3 regions of the Photobacterium sp. BZF1 genome follow, and region 3 is predicted to be linked to each of the others. Evidence: riboswitches for the same ligand, from Rfam matches in the RefSeq annotation. Region 3 holds a riboswitch; each other region holds the start of a gene.

Region 1 (5,874 bases), on a different contig from region 3:
ATTTACCGGTCCCGGTAAACAGGCGAGACGAGAACGTCTTATCAGCGATAGTTAACATTTATCCTCCTGCAATCGCTTGGAACAGGGCGATGCGATCGCCGGTATTCAATACAGTTGTTTCCCACTCGCTGCGGGCAACAATATCTTCATTCAGGGCTACGGCCGTGGCCTGCAGCGGCATCTCAAGCTGTGTCAGCAACGCACTCAGTGACTGGCCCTCAGGCACCTCTACCGGTTTGTCATTGACCCGTATCTGGATCAGAGTCGCTGTCGTCATAATGGTTCTATTCTCCCGTCCCGCAAACTGGGCACGATTTATCAGTTGGTAGTTGAAAGGCTTGCCAGCCCATCGTCAGACCATCAAACTGGCGTAATGTGCCAAAGCCCACCTCACCAGATCCGGTCAGTAATTTAATAGTTTCCAGTGCCTGCAGGTTACCGACAGTGCCAACCACCGGCCCGGCGATCCCGGAATTGCTGCAGTTCTGCGGCTCATCAAGGGTCCCAGCCTGACGCGGGAACAAGCAGTGGTAACAAGGGCCTTTGCCCTGCCGGAAATCAAACGCCATCAACTGGCCTTGCCAGCGTATTGCTGCGCCCGAGATCAAAGGTTTATTGGCTTTGAAACAGGCAAGGTTGACGGCATATCGGGTTGCCAAGTTGTCGGAGCAATCCAGTACCACATCAGCTAACGAGACCTCCATCGCCAGCCGCTGATCGGCCAGCCGAGCTTTTACCGCCCGGATACGGATATGCGGGTTTAACGCCTGCAGCTGCTCCGCGGCCATCTGCGCCTTGGCTTTACCCTGATCGCTATCGCGATAGACCACCTGGCGCTGGAGGTTGGAGCTATCCACGGTGTCATCATCAGCAATGACCAAATTGCCTATACCGGCACCCGCAAGGTATAAGGCCGCCGCCGATCCCAATCCGCCAGCCCCGACGAGCAACACTTGGGCACCAGACAATGACTGTTGGCCAGACTCGCCTATCTGCGGCAGCATGATCTGGCGGTTATAGCGAAGAAACTCCTGATCACTGAGCATGGTTGCCATCCTATTCTGTCGGGTTACGCACTAAGATATCTTCAAATGCAGCAACGGCCTGGGCCGGATCCTCGGCTTGGGTAACAGCACGGACAACCGCGACACTACTGACACCGGTACGCCACACCCGCTCGGCACGGGATAAGTCGATACCACCAATCGCCACTGTCGGGAACGCATCACCAATCAGCTGCTGGTACAGTGCCAACCGGCTGAGTCCCTGCGGCTTGGATGGCATATCCTTAGTCGTCGTCGGGAAGATATGGCCCAAGGCGATATAGCTCGGGGCAAACTCTGCGGCACGAAGAATTTCGTAATAGCCATGGGTTGAAAGCCCAAGACGTAGCCCAGCCTGCTGGATAGCAGCCAGATCAGCGGTCTCCAGATCTTCCTGCCCGAGATGGACACCATAGGCATGGTTTTCAATCGCCAGCTGCCAGTAATCATTGACGAAGACCTGGCCACCATACTGTTTGCCAGCCTCGACAATACTCGTGATTTGGCCTGGCAAGGTAGGCTCGGACGGATCTTTGATCCGCAATTGCGTTGTCTTTACCCCAAGCTCCAGCAAGCGCTTCACCCAGTCAGCCGTATCAACAACCGGGTACAGCGCCAGTTTTTCGCGGTCTACCGTGGCAAACGGCGCGACAGCCACTTCCTTGCTCACCCACCCAAGCTCATCACACTCCGGATGGTTCGCCGTCAGTGGCCGCGGGAACAGTGAGCGGGTCATCGGCCAGCCGGTTTCACCATAGCCGTCAGCATGACTCTCCAGATAACCACGGGCATGGGCACGTGATAGCGTGACCGCATCTTCCAACGGGTAATCCAGAGCCAGTGCCGCCAGCAACATTGCACGCTGCGGCTCACTGGCCCCAGCATGATGGCAATACACTGCCCGGGCTTCACCAAGGTGGTGCCAAATATCGACACAGCCACGTTCGGTCGGCAGGCCGCAGACCACCAACGCCGGGTTAGCCGCTACCTGCTGCTGCATTTCGGCCAGAGTCGGATAAGGGGCAATCCACTGATCGCGCACCTCCAGTCCCTGTGCCACGCTTTCGGACGGATTAAACGCCACCTTGAAGGTTGTCCCTTCAAGATGAATGTCTACCACCTCCGATCCACTCCACTCCATACTTACCGCTTCACCAAGCTGGTATTTATCGGCCGCTGCCAACAGCGGCTCGATATGCATCAGTAATGGCGCTAAGTGATCGGGTAAACACAACGCGTTCATTAACTTTCCTCTTTGATTGGGTGATATAACTCACTCCCCTTAGCCCGGAACTCATCGGCTTTTTGCTGCATGCCTTCAAGGGGGTCATCCAACATTTGTACGGCCAATTCACCATCTTGCTCCAAACCGCTGGCATATTCGCGGACCTCTTGCGAGATTTTCATCGAGCAGAATTTCGGTCCGCACATCGAACAGAAATGAGCGATCTTGCCGGATTCCTGAGGGAGGGTTTCATCATGGTAGGCTCGAGCCGTTTCAGGATCCAAAGCCAGGTTAAATTGATCTTCCCAGCGGAACTCAAAGCGTGCCTTCGACAAAGCGTTGTCGCGCACTTGAGCACCGGGATGGCCTTTAGCTAAGTCTGCCGCATGGGCACACAGCTTGTACGTGATCAGCCCCACCTTTACATCTTCTTTGTTAGGCAGGCCCAAGTGTTCTTTCGGTGTGACGTAACACAGCATGGCACAGCCATACCAACCGATCATGGCAGCACCAATACCAGAGGTAATGTGGTCATAACCCGGCGCAATGTCTGTCGTTAGGGGCCCCAAGGTATAAAACGGCGCTTCATGACAGTGCTTGAGCTGCTCTTCCATGTTTTCCTTAATCATGTGCATCGGCACATGACCCGGCCCTTCAATCATCACCTGAACATCATATTCCCAGGCAACTTTAGTCAGTTCGCCCAACGTCCTTAGCTCACTGAACTGCGCCTCGTCGTTGGCATCAGCCACCGAGCCAGGACGCAGCCCGTCCCCCAGAGACAGCGCAATGTCATACTGGGCACAGATTTCACAAATCTCCCGGAAATGCTCATACAGGAAGCTTTCTTGGTGGTGGGCCAAGCACCATTTGGCCATGATCGAACCACCACGAGAGACAATGCCAGTAACCCTTTTGGCGGTCATAGGGACATAACGCAACAGGACGCCGGCATGAATAGTAAAGTAATCCACCCCCTGCTCAGCCTGCTCGAGCAAAGTGTCCCGGAACACTTCCCAATTCAGGTTCTCGGCAATACCGTTGACCTTCTCCAATGCCTGATACATCGGCACTGTGCCGATCGGTACAGGGCTATTACGGATGATCCATTCGCGGGTTTCGTGAATGTTCCGTCCGGTTGAGAGATCCATAACGGTATCGCCGCCCCAACGGGTCGACCAGACCAGCTTCTCCACTTCCTCTTCAATCGAGGAGCTGACTGACGAATTACCGATATTGGCGTTAACCTTGACCAGGAAATTACGGCCGATAATCATCGGCTCGGTTTCGGGGTGGTTGATATTGGATGGGATAATGGCCCGGCCTTCGGCGACTTCGCGGCGGACAAACTCTGGGGTAATTTCTTGCGGTAGGTTGGCGCCAAACGACATACCCGGATGTTGCTGGTTTAGCACCTCATCACGGTATTTCGCCCGGCCCATGTTTTCGCGGATGGCAATAAATTCCATCTCGGGCGTGATGATCCCCTGGCGGGCATAGTGTAGCTGAGTGACATTCTTGCCTGGCTTGGCCCGTCGGATTCGGGCTTGCTGTTCAAACCTCAGCTCATCTAAGGTGTCATCAGCTAAACGCTGTTTGGAATATTGCGAACTCAGCTCAATAAGCTGTTCAGTATCCCCCCGCTCCTCAATCCAACTCTCACGGAGCTTTGGCAAGCCAGCATAGATATCGGCTGGCTGCTCGGGATCAGTATAGAAACCGGAGGTGTCGTAGACCCGTACCGGCTCATTGGGCTCAAAAACAGGGGATTCCTTGGTGCCACCCACTAGGCTATCAGCAAGGGTTATCTCGCGCATGGGCACACGGATGTCTTCGCGGCTACCGGTGACATAGACTTTCCGGGAATTCGGGTAAGCCTGGGTAGTTAGTGAATCGATAAATTGTTTCGCTTCCAGTCTCGCTTGTTTGCGATTCGACATAGCAATTTCCTTTTTCCATAACAGGGAAGTTGCTTGGCGGATGGGTGCGTAAACAAGAGGCTATACGTAGGGTGTATAGTTTCATCTGATACTGCCACTGTGAATACAGCGATACAGAAGAGTCTCTCTTGTTCCCTTCGCAGGTATTAGCCTGATCAGGTTCTACGGATCCCGCAATGCGGTCTCAGCCAAATGGCACTCCGACAAGTTGAACTAGCAGTATATGAAAGGGGTTCCGCCTCGGCAAGACGGAACCCACAGTTTTAATACTTATTTGGCAAAAACATTGCTACTTTTGCATAACACCACTGGGCGCGACAAATTTATTTGAAACGCTTCACAAGTGACTTGAGTAGCGAAGAATGGGTCTCCCTCAACTCGCCAAGCTTGTGGGTGATTTTAGGTGCACCCTCCATATCAAATAGCTTTGGCACCGCAACGCGTTGCGACGAGTAAATCCCGGTATGGCCGCTGAAGTAGTAAGCGGTATAACAAGCGATCGCAAAATACAGCATATGCTCGGCACCAAACAGCTCGACGCCCATAATGGTACAGGCCAGCGGAGTATTGGTTGCTGCTGCAAATACAGCTAAAAAGCCCAAGGCGGCAAACAAGTCAACCGGTGCCCCCAATACCCATGCCATAGTATTGCCCAGTGTCGCCCCGACGAAGAACAAAGGAGTCACTTCCCCCCCTTTGTATCCGGCTGCTAAGGTAATGGCTGTCAGTAGTAGCTTGAGCAGCCAGCTATACCATTCGGCTCCTCCTTCCTGGAAGGCCGTCAAAATACTCACCCCACCCTCGCGGCTCGAATAAACCCCCAAGCCGATATAATCGTAGTTCCCAATGAGCTGCACTGCGCCAATGACAATCAGGCCACCAACCACCACTATCAGGTATGGGTTTTTCAACGTTGCTTTGAATATATCTTTAAAGGCATGGGTCAGCTCACCGAACAGATACCCCGCAAGACCAAAGGCCACGGCGGCAACCACAATCTTGGCGATCATCCACAGGTCGACTTTGACGGCATGCTCAAACAGGGTGATGGTTTCGAGGAAATCTATCCGGTAATGGGTATGATGCACACCCCAGGCCGAGCAGACGACATCTGCCAGGATGGCAGCAAACAAGGCAGGAATAATCGCATCATAGCGAAGGCGGCCAATCGCTAGAACCTCCAGGGCAAAGATTGCCCCGGTCAGCGGGGTACCGAAAACCGCACCAAAGCCAGCCGCCACTCCGGCAATCAACATCAGCCGGGTATCCGATTCATTAAGATGGAATTTACGCGCCAACCAATGGGTCGAGGCACCACCAATTTGCACCGCTGTCCCTTCCCGGCCTGCCGAGCCACCGAACAGGTGGGTGATCACAGTAGTGATCAGTACCAAAGGCGCCATACGGGCAGGAATACCGGCTCCGGGTTCATGGATCTCATCCATGATGAGGTTGTTGCCGCCCTCGGAATTTTTGCCCAAATTACGGTAGCAATAAACAATGACAATACCGGCCAGCGGAAGCAGGTAGAGCAGCCAGGGATTATCAATCCGGGTCGCAGTCGCTTCACCAAGGATCCAGAGGAAAAAAGCATTGAGCGTGCCGACGATAACGGCAACGGGAATAATGAGGAGCGTCCAACGGAGGATCTGGACGAATATTTTAG
Region 2 (5,874 bases), on a different contig from region 3:
GAACCAGTCCAGCATGAGTGTGACTTTCTCTTCTGCGGACGCACTAAAAGAAGCCAGCATTAATGCAGCTGCGGCAAACAGTTGCGGTTTACCTGCTTTAAAAAAAGTGGATATCATTCTATTTCCTTGTTGTTGAGCGAAGTAAAGCATTCCGTGTTATGTAACCGAGTTATTGGCTTTGCCATGGAATGGCTTTTTTTAATATAAGATCGGTAATGAAGTACAGGCTGATAGAGAAAAACGCCAAGATAAACAAAGCGGCGAACATCTCATCGACAAACATGCGCGCATTGGCTTGCAGCATTAAGTACCCGAGGCCTTCACTTGAACCCACCCATTCACCAATCACGGCACCAATTGGCGCGACGACAACCGCAACGCGAATACCTGATGCCAAAGCGGGTAGGGCGGCGGGTAAGCGGATCTGCCAAAGTTGCTGCCAACGGGTAGCTCCCATCGTCGTGGCCAGATCAAGGTAGCCTTTTGGTGTATGGCGAAGGCCGTCATAACAGCATGTCGTGACAGGGAAGAAAATGATCAGTGCTGCCATGACAATTTTTGACGCCATGCCATAGCCGAGCCACAGCATCAGAATGGGCGCGATAGCAAATACCGGTATTGCTTGGCTAGTGATCAGTATTGGCAGTAGCCAACGACGAAGAGGCTCAAATACCAGCATTTGTAGGGCAAAGAACAGCCCCATAGCCAAGCCAAGCAGTAAACCAAACAGGACTTCAGTACCGGTTACCACAGTGTGGTGCCACAGTACATCTGCCCTTTCAACTAGCTTGGAGAGGACAGCGACAGGTCCTGGCAATATGAAAGGTGGTAGGTCAAAGATAACGACACTGGCCTGCCATAAACCCATAATGATTGCCACGCTAATGACAAAGCGGGAAATATGTTGCGACAACTGTGACTTATTGACCTTATTGGTATGCTGGTTAGCCTCTTGCTGTTCCAACAAAGGATTCTGTAGCTTCGGAGATACTGATTGATCAGACATAATCATTCTCCAGCTCATTGATGATCCCTTGCTGGTGGGTGGCGAGCTCACCATCAAATTGCCTTGGTGGTGGACTAGAGGGTACTGGTAACGCTCTTATGGAAGCTGGGGTACCTGCCATCATATATATCTGGTGGCCAAGCCGAAGTGCTTCTTGCGGATCATGGGTGATCAACAATACGGTTTTCCCTTCGAGTAATTTTGCCGAAAGAGACTGGAGCTTATGCCGTGTGACAGCGTCGAGGGCCGAAAAAGGCTCATCCATTAAAACAAGTGGTTTGTCTTGCATCAGAGTACGAGCCAAAGCCACACGCTGGCGCATCCCGCCAGAGAGTTGGCTAGGCATTACATCCGACTTATCAGCTAGACCAACAGCTTCGAGCAATGCCAGAGCGCGTTTCTTGTCTGCTTTCTGAGCTTTACCAAAACGCGCACTTAAGCAAGCATTTTCCATGACATTGAGCCAAGGCAGCAGTAAATCCTGCTGGGCCATGTAAGCGATGTTGCCGTTTAATGGTAACTTGTTGCTTGTGGAGATAGTGCCATTCCATGCAACGTTGTCCTCCAACAGGCCAGCAAGGTGGCGGAGCAGTGTTGTTTTGCCGCAACCGCTCTTCCCCAGAAGGCAAGTCCATTGACCGGCTGGCAACTCAACGTTTAACTGGCTAAATAATGGGGTGCTGGCGTCGTTATATCGAAGCATTAGATCCTCGATTTTGACTGCCATCCCTTTAGCAACATAAGAATCGCCAGATGTGTCTGATGCAAGATTGCTATTCATCTTGTTTATCGCTTCCATGCTTATTCTGGTTTGAAGTGGCCTGCAAAGAAATGATTCACAGGCCCGTGGCCAGAACCGATTTCAAGTTCATCTGCATGTTCGATGGCTTTGGTGATGTAGGCTTTGGCATGTTTTACAGCGTCTTGCAGTGGGTATTCTTGAGCAAGGAATGAGGCAGTTGCTGCCGATAGCGTACAGCCAGTACCGTGGGTATTGCGGGTCGCAATTCGCGGAGTGCTCATACGGACAACATCATCTTCAAGAATCAATAGGTCGGTACTGAACTCGTCTTTTTCTAGGTGGCCACCTTTCAATAGAATTGAACGTGAACCAATGCCGCGCAATGCAGCGATCATTGCTGTCATTTCTTGCTCAGTTTCAGGTAAGTCTGAGCCAATCAATGCAGCTGCCTCTGGGAGGTTTGGGGTGATCACGTCGGCGAGCGGTAGTAGCTCGGCCTTCAGCGTTGAGATCGCATCTTGCTCAAGCAGTAAATCACCACTTGTTGCAACCATAACTGGGTCGATAACCAAGAATTTAGGCTGATACTGGCGTAATTTTTTAGCGACCATGCGAATGATATTAGCGTCACTCAGCATGCCAATCTTAACGGCTTTTACATCAAGGTCGGTAAATACAGCATCAAGTTGTTGCTCGACAAAAGCAGGGTCAATGCCAAGGATGCCTGTTACGCCTTGGGTGTTCTGGGCAGTGAGTGCTGTGATCACAGAGCATGCGTAACCGCCGGTTGCGGAAATGGCTTTGATGTCGGCTTGAATGCCTGCGCCGCCACCACTGTCAGAGCCAGCGATGGTTAGGGTAATCGGGGTCTTTGATGAAATTGGCATAGTTACCTCTATCTAAGACGTAAGGTAGCTAATACCATCGAACCGCAGTGGGGTACGAGAAAGGGCATTACAGCTAGTTCCCTACGCCATTATTAAATGGATCAGGTTCAACGGGTCCCACTACGTGGTCTCAGCGCTCGGCTCCCCGACTAACGGATAAAATTGGTACTTACGGGCCAATGTTGAAGATTGACCTGAAAAAAACTGTTTTCTGGCTTAAATGCCTGAAGATGTGACTAATCTAAACATGTTTTTTACGATAGGGCAAACATGTTAGGAATAAAATGAGGTGATGGATGAAGAATAATACAGAAGGGGAATAAAGAGGCAGCCACAGCGTGGCTGCCTTGGTAATTACATCTTTTTGCAGTATGCCGCAATGATTACCATGTTAGTACCTGCTGCTTTACCCGAGATGTGTAATGGGTTATCAGTCAGGCGAATACCACGAACAGCAGTACCTTGTTTGATTACAAGGTTCGAGCCTTTCACTGGCAGATCTTTGATGATGGTGACGTTGTCACCTGCTTCAAGAGCCGTACCGTTTACATCCACGGTCTTGATTGAGTCAAGCTCAGCAAGGGCGATACCTTTCTCAGCCCATTCAATCATGTCTTCTTCCAAGTACATCATATCAAGCAGGTCTTGAGCCCATGTTTCAGAAGACAGGCGCTTAAGAAGGCGGTAAGCCATTACCTGGACAGCAGGCTCTTGGCTCCACATGCTGTCGTTCAAACAACGCCAGTGGTTTTGATCCAGCGTTTCAGCGTCTTCGATTTCTGTACGGCAAGTTCCACACACCATCACACAGCTACCAGCTGTTTGGTCAGGAGACGCAGGAACTTCGTAAACGCTCAGACTGTCTTCTGATCCACATAGTTCACATTTAGCGCCAGCGCGCTCTTTAACGATTGATTCAATGCTCATAGGAATATTCCAAGGAAGTGTAATGGTCTTAGTTACCATACAGGTAACTGTTCTGTTTATTATGCCATTTAATTTTGAGAAGAAAAGGAATGAAGATCAAGATCACATTAGTCTCATTAACTTACGGGCAAAAAACAAACTAATTGAACGTCTAAGTAAAAATAATGCAACAAAAATGTAGGAGATATTGTTGTGTTGAGACTAAGATCAAATAGCCTACCCAAGTAGTTACAGAAAAAGAAATAGGAAAATGTATGAAAAAGGCACTTTTTTTACTTTTAGCTTTAGCACTTATTGGTTGTGATGATGAGGATGTTGTTAACACAGTATCAGGCAATGCAGAAGTGTTCGCCGTTACCGGAGCTGAAGTTGGAGGAGCACAAGGATACACCAGCATTGATAGCCTAGAAAACCAATATCCAATCACTTTGCCCGATGAATTCCCAGCAGGCTCTGAACAAACGCTAGATAGCCGGTTAGGATCTCTTGGTATAGATATAGAGGGTACAGATTGCGGTATTATTGATACCAGTGGCGATGTTTGTTTTGGAGCTGGAAGTGACACAGCTTGTGTACCCGATGAGGTCACTAAATTAGGTATCAAACTTTATACCATCGACATTGATGAAGTGAAACGCGCCTATGATAATGGTTTCTACCCGAAATTAGCGGCTGATCTGCTAGGTGATACCTTTTCTGACTTTGATATTGAGCGTGTAAGTTGCTCAAGTATTGGGTTGTAGTTGATAGTATGTTGAAAGGCAGGCCTTAATGTAGCATACATAGGCCTGCTAATTTCTTTTAGTCAAAAGAAACACTATCACTATTACATTCCTCAAAAAAAATTTTATTAAATGCCTCGCAACTTCTATTTCTGACTGGTTTTTGACTAGGGGTTTCTTGCTAATTTAAGCCACTACTTTTGGGTTATTAAGCGGTAAGAAGTAATGAAAAGGAAAGGGATATTCGGCCTTTTAGGTATTTTGATTAATATTCCGTGTATTGGTTATGCTGCTGAAATTGAGAGCTATATTGTCGGCGGCAATCCTGTCAGGCATGGTGATGAAATAACTTGGATGGCCTCATTAAGAAATACGACGGACAATACTTCACATTTTTGTGGAGGAAGTATTGTTAATGAGCAATGGGTATTAACTGCCGCCCATTGCGTTGTGCAGGGTATCGCTGGCGATGAATTTACGTTGCCGCCCAATAACCTTGCTGTGATGGTCGGAAAATTGTCTAGTGAGGTCGTTGACACTGCCGATCTATATCAGGTCACCCATGTTGTCGTACACCCTGAATACTCTCCGAACGCTGAAATTAAAATTACGGTCGATGAAAATCAAAACCAGACGGAGGAAGTGGTTAAGTTAGCATTAGACAATGATATTGCACTGCTTCGTGTCAATCGTTTGTTTCCGTTTCCTAGGGTAAGTCCAATTAAATTAGCTGATCAGAAGGTAGCACAACGGCTTGAGGCGACCTTGGCTGATGAATGGAACGAAAACAAACGCCCAGTTAATACAATGGTCTCTGGTTGGGGTGCGACAAATAGTGATGGCACCGGTATATCAACAAACCTTATGTATACTGAGCTCTCTTATTTGCCGATATCAGATTGCTTCAATTTACTGGAAAGGGGCAATGATGAACACTTTATCATAGATAGTCCGTTGAACTTGACGAAAGTTTGTGCTTTACCACCTGATATTTTGTTTGATGAAGAAGGTGACCCCCTCGGATATGGGCCTGATGCCTGTAAGGGAGACAGTGGTGGCCCACTAGTAACGAAAGATAACGACGGAAGTTGGGTGCAACTAGGGGTCGTGAGTGGAGGCCCACAAGGAGCCCCTCTCTGTGGCGCATATTTGCGTCCAGGTTTCTATGCGCGAGTAGGTACCTATTTTGATTGGATAAAGGAAATAGTAGGAAAGATTCCCGATATCCCAATCACCAATCCAGACTTTATGGAAGATGAGGAAACTGGAAGTAGTAAAGATGATGATCAAGACGTAGATACGGGAGAAGGAAAGGCCGACGAAGGATGTAACCCCGAGGTTTCCGGTATCAGCCCGAATAATTGTGCCCTGAATTCCGAAGGGGGAGGTGGGATGGTTGGCTACTTTGGACTTGGAGGCTTGATTTTGATGCTGTTGAGACGACGACTTTTATTACGCGATTAATAAAAAACAGCCACCCAGAATGAAGAGTGGCTGTTTTCGTTAGCGGCGGAAAGAAACAGCTTCTTTACCGTCTGCCAATTCAATATGGGTAACCGCTGGCTGGGTTTCAGCAATAACATTACCGGC
Region 3 (5,874 bases):
CAGCGTGCCAATGCTACCCGCTGGCGCTGGCCGCCGGATAGTTGCTCCGGCAACCGCTCCAGGTAGTTTTGTAATCCCACTTTTGCCGCTGCAACTACTACGTGCTCTTTTTGTTCGTCGTTCAGTTTCAACGCCGGGCTCAAACCGAGGGCAATGTTTTCATAAACACTCAGGTGCGGAAACAAATTGTGCTCCTGAAACAAGATAGAGAGCGGGCGGTTGGCCGGGTGCAGTTGGCAGATTGGCTGACCATTAACCGTGAGCGTGCCACTATCTGGGGTAAGGAAGCCGGCAACCATGGCAAGCAGGGTGCTTTTTCCGGCCCCGCTTGGGCCGACGAGGGCGACGATATCCCCGGCCTCAACGCTGAGGTCAAAGCAAAGCTGGGTCGATTGGCCGGGTTGCTTCGGATGGTGGAAGCAATGTTGTAATTGCTGCAGATTAAGCATTATGGATTCCGGATGATCAGTTTTTCAACCAAGGAGAATAAGCCTAGGCTAAGAGTGAGCAGGATCAGGGCTGCTACTGCAGCAGCGTCCATTTGGTAGCTGCCGAGCAGTTGGAACAGGTAGAGCGGCAGGGTTTGGAAGTCTTGGCTACCAAACAGTGCGATAGCCCCCAAATCGCCGAGTGACAGTACAAAGCCGATGGCCAAGGATTGGGCAAAGGGCTTTTTCAAGGCTCGCCACTCTACCAGCATAAGCCGTGATAGCCCGGTCATGCCGAGGCTCTGGCACAAGGGCTCGTATTGCTGGGCAACATGGAGCATTGGCTGGCTCAGGGTCTTGAGTACATACGGCAGGGCCATCAGGGCATTGACCGCAACCACCACCCAGAAAGCGGCGGCAAAGGCGTCGGTAAACTGGCGCAGTAATAAGAAGATACCGGTACTTAGGACTAACCCCGGGGTGACCAGGATAATAGTGCCAATCAGGTCCAGCCCATCGGCCTGCCAACGGCGATGTTGGAGGCGCCATTGCCGACTGGTGAGCAGTATCGCCACGCCGCCAGCTAAGGCCAGCACACAAGCAATACTTGCGATTTGCAGTGAATTGAACACGGCCTGCCAGAGGCCGGGGTTGCCCAGTGATGCAAGGGTTTGGCTATTGAAGCCCGCAAGGCAGACCGCAAGCAGGGGGGGAAGCACCAATAACAGGGCAAGGCCTATCCATACCCAGTCCCAGCAACGGCTGGCGAATGAATCGAACTGGCTCTGGCGCAGGTTGGCGACAGATTGGCTCGAGGTGGCCAGGGGTTTGGCAAAACGTTGGCTCAGCAAGACAAGGCTACAGCACAGCAGCATCTGCCATAGGGCAAGGATAGCACCACCTGCAAGATCAAAGTCGTAACGCAGCGCTTGGTAGATGGCCAGCTCAATGGTTGTCGCTTTGGGGCCGCCACCCAGTGCCATGATGACGGCAAAACTGGTAAAGCACAGCATAAAGACGAGCCCTACGACGTGGGGGAGCTGCTGGCGTATCCTCGGCCAGGCGACAAAACGAAAGGTGTGCCAGCTCGACATGCCAAGGTGGGTAGCCAGTTGGTGCTGCTCAAAAGGGATCCCCTCAAGGCTTTGGACAAACAGTCGCGCTGCCAATGGAAGGTTGAGGAAGACATGGGCCAACAAGATCCCCTGTAGGCCATAGAGGGAAAAACTGCCCTGCCACCCTAGCTTCGCCAGAAAGCTGCTCAGTACACCGTTGTTACCGTAGATAGCCAATAGGCCGAATACCGCGACCAGAACCGGTAATACCAAGGTCATGGCAAAGATCCGCATCAGCAAGGCTTTCCCCGGAAACTGCCGTCGCGACAGTGCGTAGGCGACGGGAATGGCCGGTAAGGTACTCAGCAGAGTCGAGAGCAAGGCCTGGATAAAGGAAAAACCAGTAATATGGCGCAGGTAGGGGTCGCTCCACAGCGAAGCGATATCGAGCGTACTGGCTTCATTGACCAATGCGGCAAGGGCGCTGATCACCAGGCACAGAATAAGCCCGGCGGTAATGAGGCCGGGCATCAGTTGGGTGTTGCGTGTGTTCAAAAGTGAGTGCCTACTACTTGGTCAATGCCTGTTGCCACTCACGTACCCAGCTACGGCGTTGCTTGGCAACATCCTCGGCCGAAAATTCAAGGGATTTACCCGGTAGGGTCAGTAACTTGAACTCGGCTGGCTGGGCGACATCCGTTACTGGATACATCCAGTTACCGGTTGGGATCACTGACTGAAATTCGGGCGTTAGGATAAAGGCAAGGAACTTGTCAGCCAGTGCTTGGTTCGGGCTGTTTTTCAGTTTTGCCGCTACTTCGACCTGCATGTAGTGGCCTTCGCTAAAATCGGCGGCTTTGTATTTGTCATCCTGCTCGGCGATCAGGTGATAGGCGGGTGAGGTGGTGTATGAAAGTACCATATCTGACTCGCCTTTGAGGAACATGCTGTAGGCCTCAGACCAACCTTTGGTGACGGTAACCGTCTTGTCAGCCAGTTGCTGCCAGGCTTGTGCTGCCTTGTCACCGTACACTGACTTCATCCACAGCATCAAGCCTTGGCCCGGCGTAGAGGTGCGTGGGTCTTGGTAGATGATAGAGAGATCATCACGGTTGACCAACTCATCCAAGCTTTTCGGCGGATTCTCAAGCTTGGTGCTGTCATAGACAAAGGCAAAATAGCCGTAGTCGTAAGGCACGAAAGTGGCATCGCTCCAGCCGTTTGGCAAGGTGAGTTCGCTGGTGTCCACCTGGTGCTCGGATAGCAAGCCAGTTTTCTTAGCTTCGTCGAGCAAGTTGTTATCAAGTCCGAGTAACACATCGGCTTTGGTATTCTTGCCCTCAAGACGGATGCGGTTGAGGATGGATACACCGTCATCCAACGCCACGAACTCCAAATCACACTCACACTGCGCTTCAAACGCTTTCTCGATGGCCGGCCCCGGCCCCCAGTCAGAGGCGAATGAGCTGTAGGTGTAAACCGTTAAGGTGTTGTCCGCAGCCAGTGTCGGCATGGCGGCCAAAGTAACAAGTGGGAGTAATTTTTTCACTATGCGCTCCTGATGCTCTTGCGTCCGGCAAGAGGAAAAATAATCGTACGAGCGGCACAGGGTTGAGCAGAAGGCAGGCATCATGCCGGCTTTGCGAGATAAGAAGGCTTACCGTGGCGAACTCAATTCCTACGCCAGTACTAACTGGATCAGGTTCTGTGGGTCTTGCCGCAGCAATCTCAGCAGCTTGTAACAAGGCCTAATTTGGCCAAAGACAAGCGCTCCCCAATGAGAACGCTTGTTATTGTAATGTGACGGGGTACAGGTTGCCAGCAGGAAGGCACTATTATGCTAACTGCCCCCTGGATGAAGCCATAATACCGGTCTGGCTATTTGGCTTCATTGAGCGACCAGTTGTAATCATAGCTGACATTGCCAAGTGTAATTGATGCTCCTTGGCGGTATTGGTTGATGTGTTTTTGCAGTTGTGACTGGTTGCCGAAGTCGCTGCCATACCATTCATAAATCGACGAGAGCTGGGTTTTGCTGCCTTGGGGGTTAACGCCTTTGCGGCTATTGATAAATCGAGTGGCTGATTTTTCCAGCAAGCGTTCGGTGTTGCTGGCAGTGAAGGCCTCGGGCTGGAGGTCCGGGCAACCCAGGCTGGCACAGTTGACGACATAGTGAATGCGCGGATCGCGCCAAATCGGGCGCAAAATCCGGTGCTCGATATCATTGAGAGATAGCGATTTTCCGTTAATGGTAAGTACTTGCTCATCCCAGGGGCCAAAGCTGAAGATACCACCGAGTTTGGTAATCGAAGATACCGGATATTCATCGAGGATCAATTTGACTGTTTGGGCATTGTAGAGGTTAACCCAATAAGCAAACTGTTCGTTGCGGCCTAGTTGGTGCGGATTGATCCTGGTAAGGTCGCGCAGGTAACGGTCCAGTTCATACTTGTCGCTGTCCGATACCCGGTTATAGCGGAACAAGGTTTGTTGGGGCTGGACCACCAGGTATTTATCGAGCAGGCGTTGCCAACGGCTGTGATCAACCTTTTGTGAATTGGAAGTGGCATATTGCTGCCAGTAAGGCCACAGGTCTGCTTTGGGGGCAGCAAAAGTGCTGGCCGATAACATGAGAAACAGCAGGCTGACAAAAAAGCGCATAGAACATCCTTAATCTTGGTCCCAAGAGATGACAGGGTTTAGCTTAGACGACCTGCTGTTAGCCCGGTTTATTGCAAAAAAGACAAAAAAATGCCCCAGCCATAGTGGGCTGGGGCGTTATTTTTACCGGTTTCTAGCGAAGACGGTTCTAACGTTAGGCCAAGAACGCCGGGATCTTGCTTTCGTATTCGGCAATCTTGTCTTCGTGCTGCAAGGTCAGACCGATGTTGTCCAAGCCGTTCAGCAGGCAGTGGCGGCGGAACTCGTCAATCTCGAAGCTGTAATGCTTGCCGTTGGCCGTTACCAGCATGGCTTCCAAATCAACGGTGATCTCAGCGCCTTCGCTGGCTTCGACGTACTGGAAGATCTCATCGACTTCCTGCTCGGTCAGGCGAACCGGCACCATCTGGTTGTTGATCGAGTTGCCGTAGAAAATATCGGCAAAGCTCGGTGCAATCATCACCTGGATACCGTAATCGGCCAGGGCCCAAGGGGCGTGTTCACGGGATGAGCCACAGCCGAAGTTTTCACGGGCCAGCAAGATGCTGGCACCCTGATAGCGCGGCGCATTCATCACAAACTCTGGATTTGGCTGCTCGCCGGCATCATCGAGGAAGCGCCAGTCATGGAATAGGTGCTTGCCGAAACCGGTGCGGGTCACTTTCTGCAGAAACTGCTTGGGGATAATAGCATCGGTATCTACGTTGGCGGCATCCAAAGGAACGACCAAACCGGTGTGTTGTTTAAATCCTGTCATTGTCTCGTTCCTTCTCTTAAGCCGTCACTGCAACGTTGTCTAGTTCGCGGATATCAACAAAGTGGCCTGCACACGCAGCCGCCGCTGCCATCGCTGGGCTCACCAGGTGAGTACGACCGTCACGGCCCTGACGACCTTCGAAGTTACGGTTACTGGTTGATGCGCAGCGCTCACCTGGGCCCAAGCGGTCATTGTTCATGGCTAGGCACATTGAACAACCCGGTAGGCGCCATTCAAATCCGGCATCGATGAAGATTTTGTCCAGCCCTTCTTTCTCAGCCTGGGCTTTAACTTGCTCCGAACCCGGTACAACCAATGCTTGGACGTTGGCAGCAACCTTGCGGCCTTTGGCAATGGCTGCTGCAGCACGCATGTCTTCGATGCGCGAGTTGGTGCAAGAGCCGATAAACACTTTGTCGATGTTGAAATCTGAAAGTTTTTTACCCGCTTCCAAGCCCATGTAAGCCAATGCTTTTTCTGCAGACGCTTGCTCGACCGGATCGGCAAAGTCAGTTGGTGCAGGGATAGGTTGGTCCACGGCAATTACTTGGCCAGGGTTAGTGCCCCAGGTTACCTGCGGCTTGATGTCTTTGGCTTCTAGGGTAACTACGGTATCGAACTTGGCATCGTCGTCAGTTTTCAGTGTCTTCCAGTATTCGATAGCCGCTTCTAAATCACCGCCTGCTGGCGAAAATTTACGATCCTTGATGTAGTCGAAAGTGGTTTGGTCCGGGGCGATAAGGCCGGCTTTGGCACCCAGCTCGATAGCCATGTTACAGACCGTCATGCGTCCTTCCATGGTCAGGTCGGTGATCGCTTCACCGCAGAACTCCACCACGTGGCCGGTACCACCGGCTGCAGTGGTCTTGCCGATGATCGCCAGCACGATGTCTTTGGCGGTGATGCCTTCAGCGACCTTGCCTTTAACTTCAATTTTCATTGTTTTGGCACGGGCTTGCTTCAGGGTCTGGGT

What was found. Region 3 has a riboswitch for thiamine pyrophosphate ahead of thiB (thiamine ABC transporter substrate binding subunit). Riboswitches for the same ligand answer to the same signal wherever they lie in the genome.
Region 1: it holds a riboswitch for thiamine pyrophosphate, as region 3 does, so the genes downstream of both, thiC (phosphomethylpyrimidine synthase ThiC) here and thiB (thiamine ABC transporter substrate binding subunit) in region 3, are expected to answer to the same signal.
Region 2: it holds a riboswitch for thiamine pyrophosphate, as region 3 does, so the genes downstream of both, thiD (bifunctional hydroxymethylpyrimidine kinase/phosphomethylpyrimidine kinase) here and thiB (thiamine ABC transporter substrate binding subunit) in region 3, are expected to answer to the same signal.

What each region holds. Positions count from the first base shown of each region.
Region 1 is NZ_JACSOF010000003.1:82,163-88,036, forward strand. Features, by position in the region: gene BIZ37_RS01420 (thiazole synthase) at 1-58, opposite strand, end outside; gene thiS (sulfur carrier protein ThiS) at 59-277, opposite strand; gene BIZ37_RS01430 (molybdopterin-synthase adenylyltransferase MoeB) at 285-1,046, opposite strand; gene thiE (thiamine phosphate synthase) at 1,057-2,286, opposite strand; gene thiC (phosphomethylpyrimidine synthase ThiC) at 2,286-4,208, opposite strand; TPP riboswitch at 4,324-4,421, opposite strand; gene BIZ37_RS01445 (voltage-gated chloride channel family protein) at 4,532-5,874, opposite strand, start outside.
Region 2 is NZ_JACSOF010000075.1:13,790-19,663, reverse strand. Features, by position in the region: gene BIZ37_RS17115 (ABC transporter substrate-binding protein) at 1-117, opposite strand, end outside; gene BIZ37_RS17110 (ABC transporter permease) at 170-1,012, opposite strand; gene BIZ37_RS17105 (ABC transporter ATP-binding protein) at 999-1,787, opposite strand; gene thiD (bifunctional hydroxymethylpyrimidine kinase/phosphomethylpyrimidine kinase) at 1,808-2,635, opposite strand; TPP riboswitch at 2,697-2,793, opposite strand; gene BIZ37_RS17095 (PhnA domain-containing protein) at 2,990-3,562, opposite strand; gene BIZ37_RS17090 (hypothetical protein) at 3,817-4,305, shown strand; gene BIZ37_RS17085 (serine protease) at 4,510-5,748, shown strand; gene BIZ37_RS17080 (cytosine deaminase) at 5,788-5,874, opposite strand, start outside.
Region 3 is NZ_JACSOF010000013.1:55,098-60,971, forward strand. Features, by position in the region: gene thiQ (thiamine ABC transporter ATP-binding protein) at 1-449, opposite strand, end outside; gene thiP (thiamine/thiamine pyrophosphate ABC transporter permease ThiP) at 449-2,014, opposite strand; gene thiB (thiamine ABC transporter substrate binding subunit) at 2,052-3,032, opposite strand; TPP riboswitch at 3,142-3,270, opposite strand; gene BIZ37_RS04545 (DUF547 domain-containing protein) at 3,362-4,144, opposite strand; gene leuD (3-isopropylmalate dehydratase small subunit) at 4,299-4,901, opposite strand; gene leuC (3-isopropylmalate dehydratase large subunit) at 4,918-5,874, opposite strand, start outside.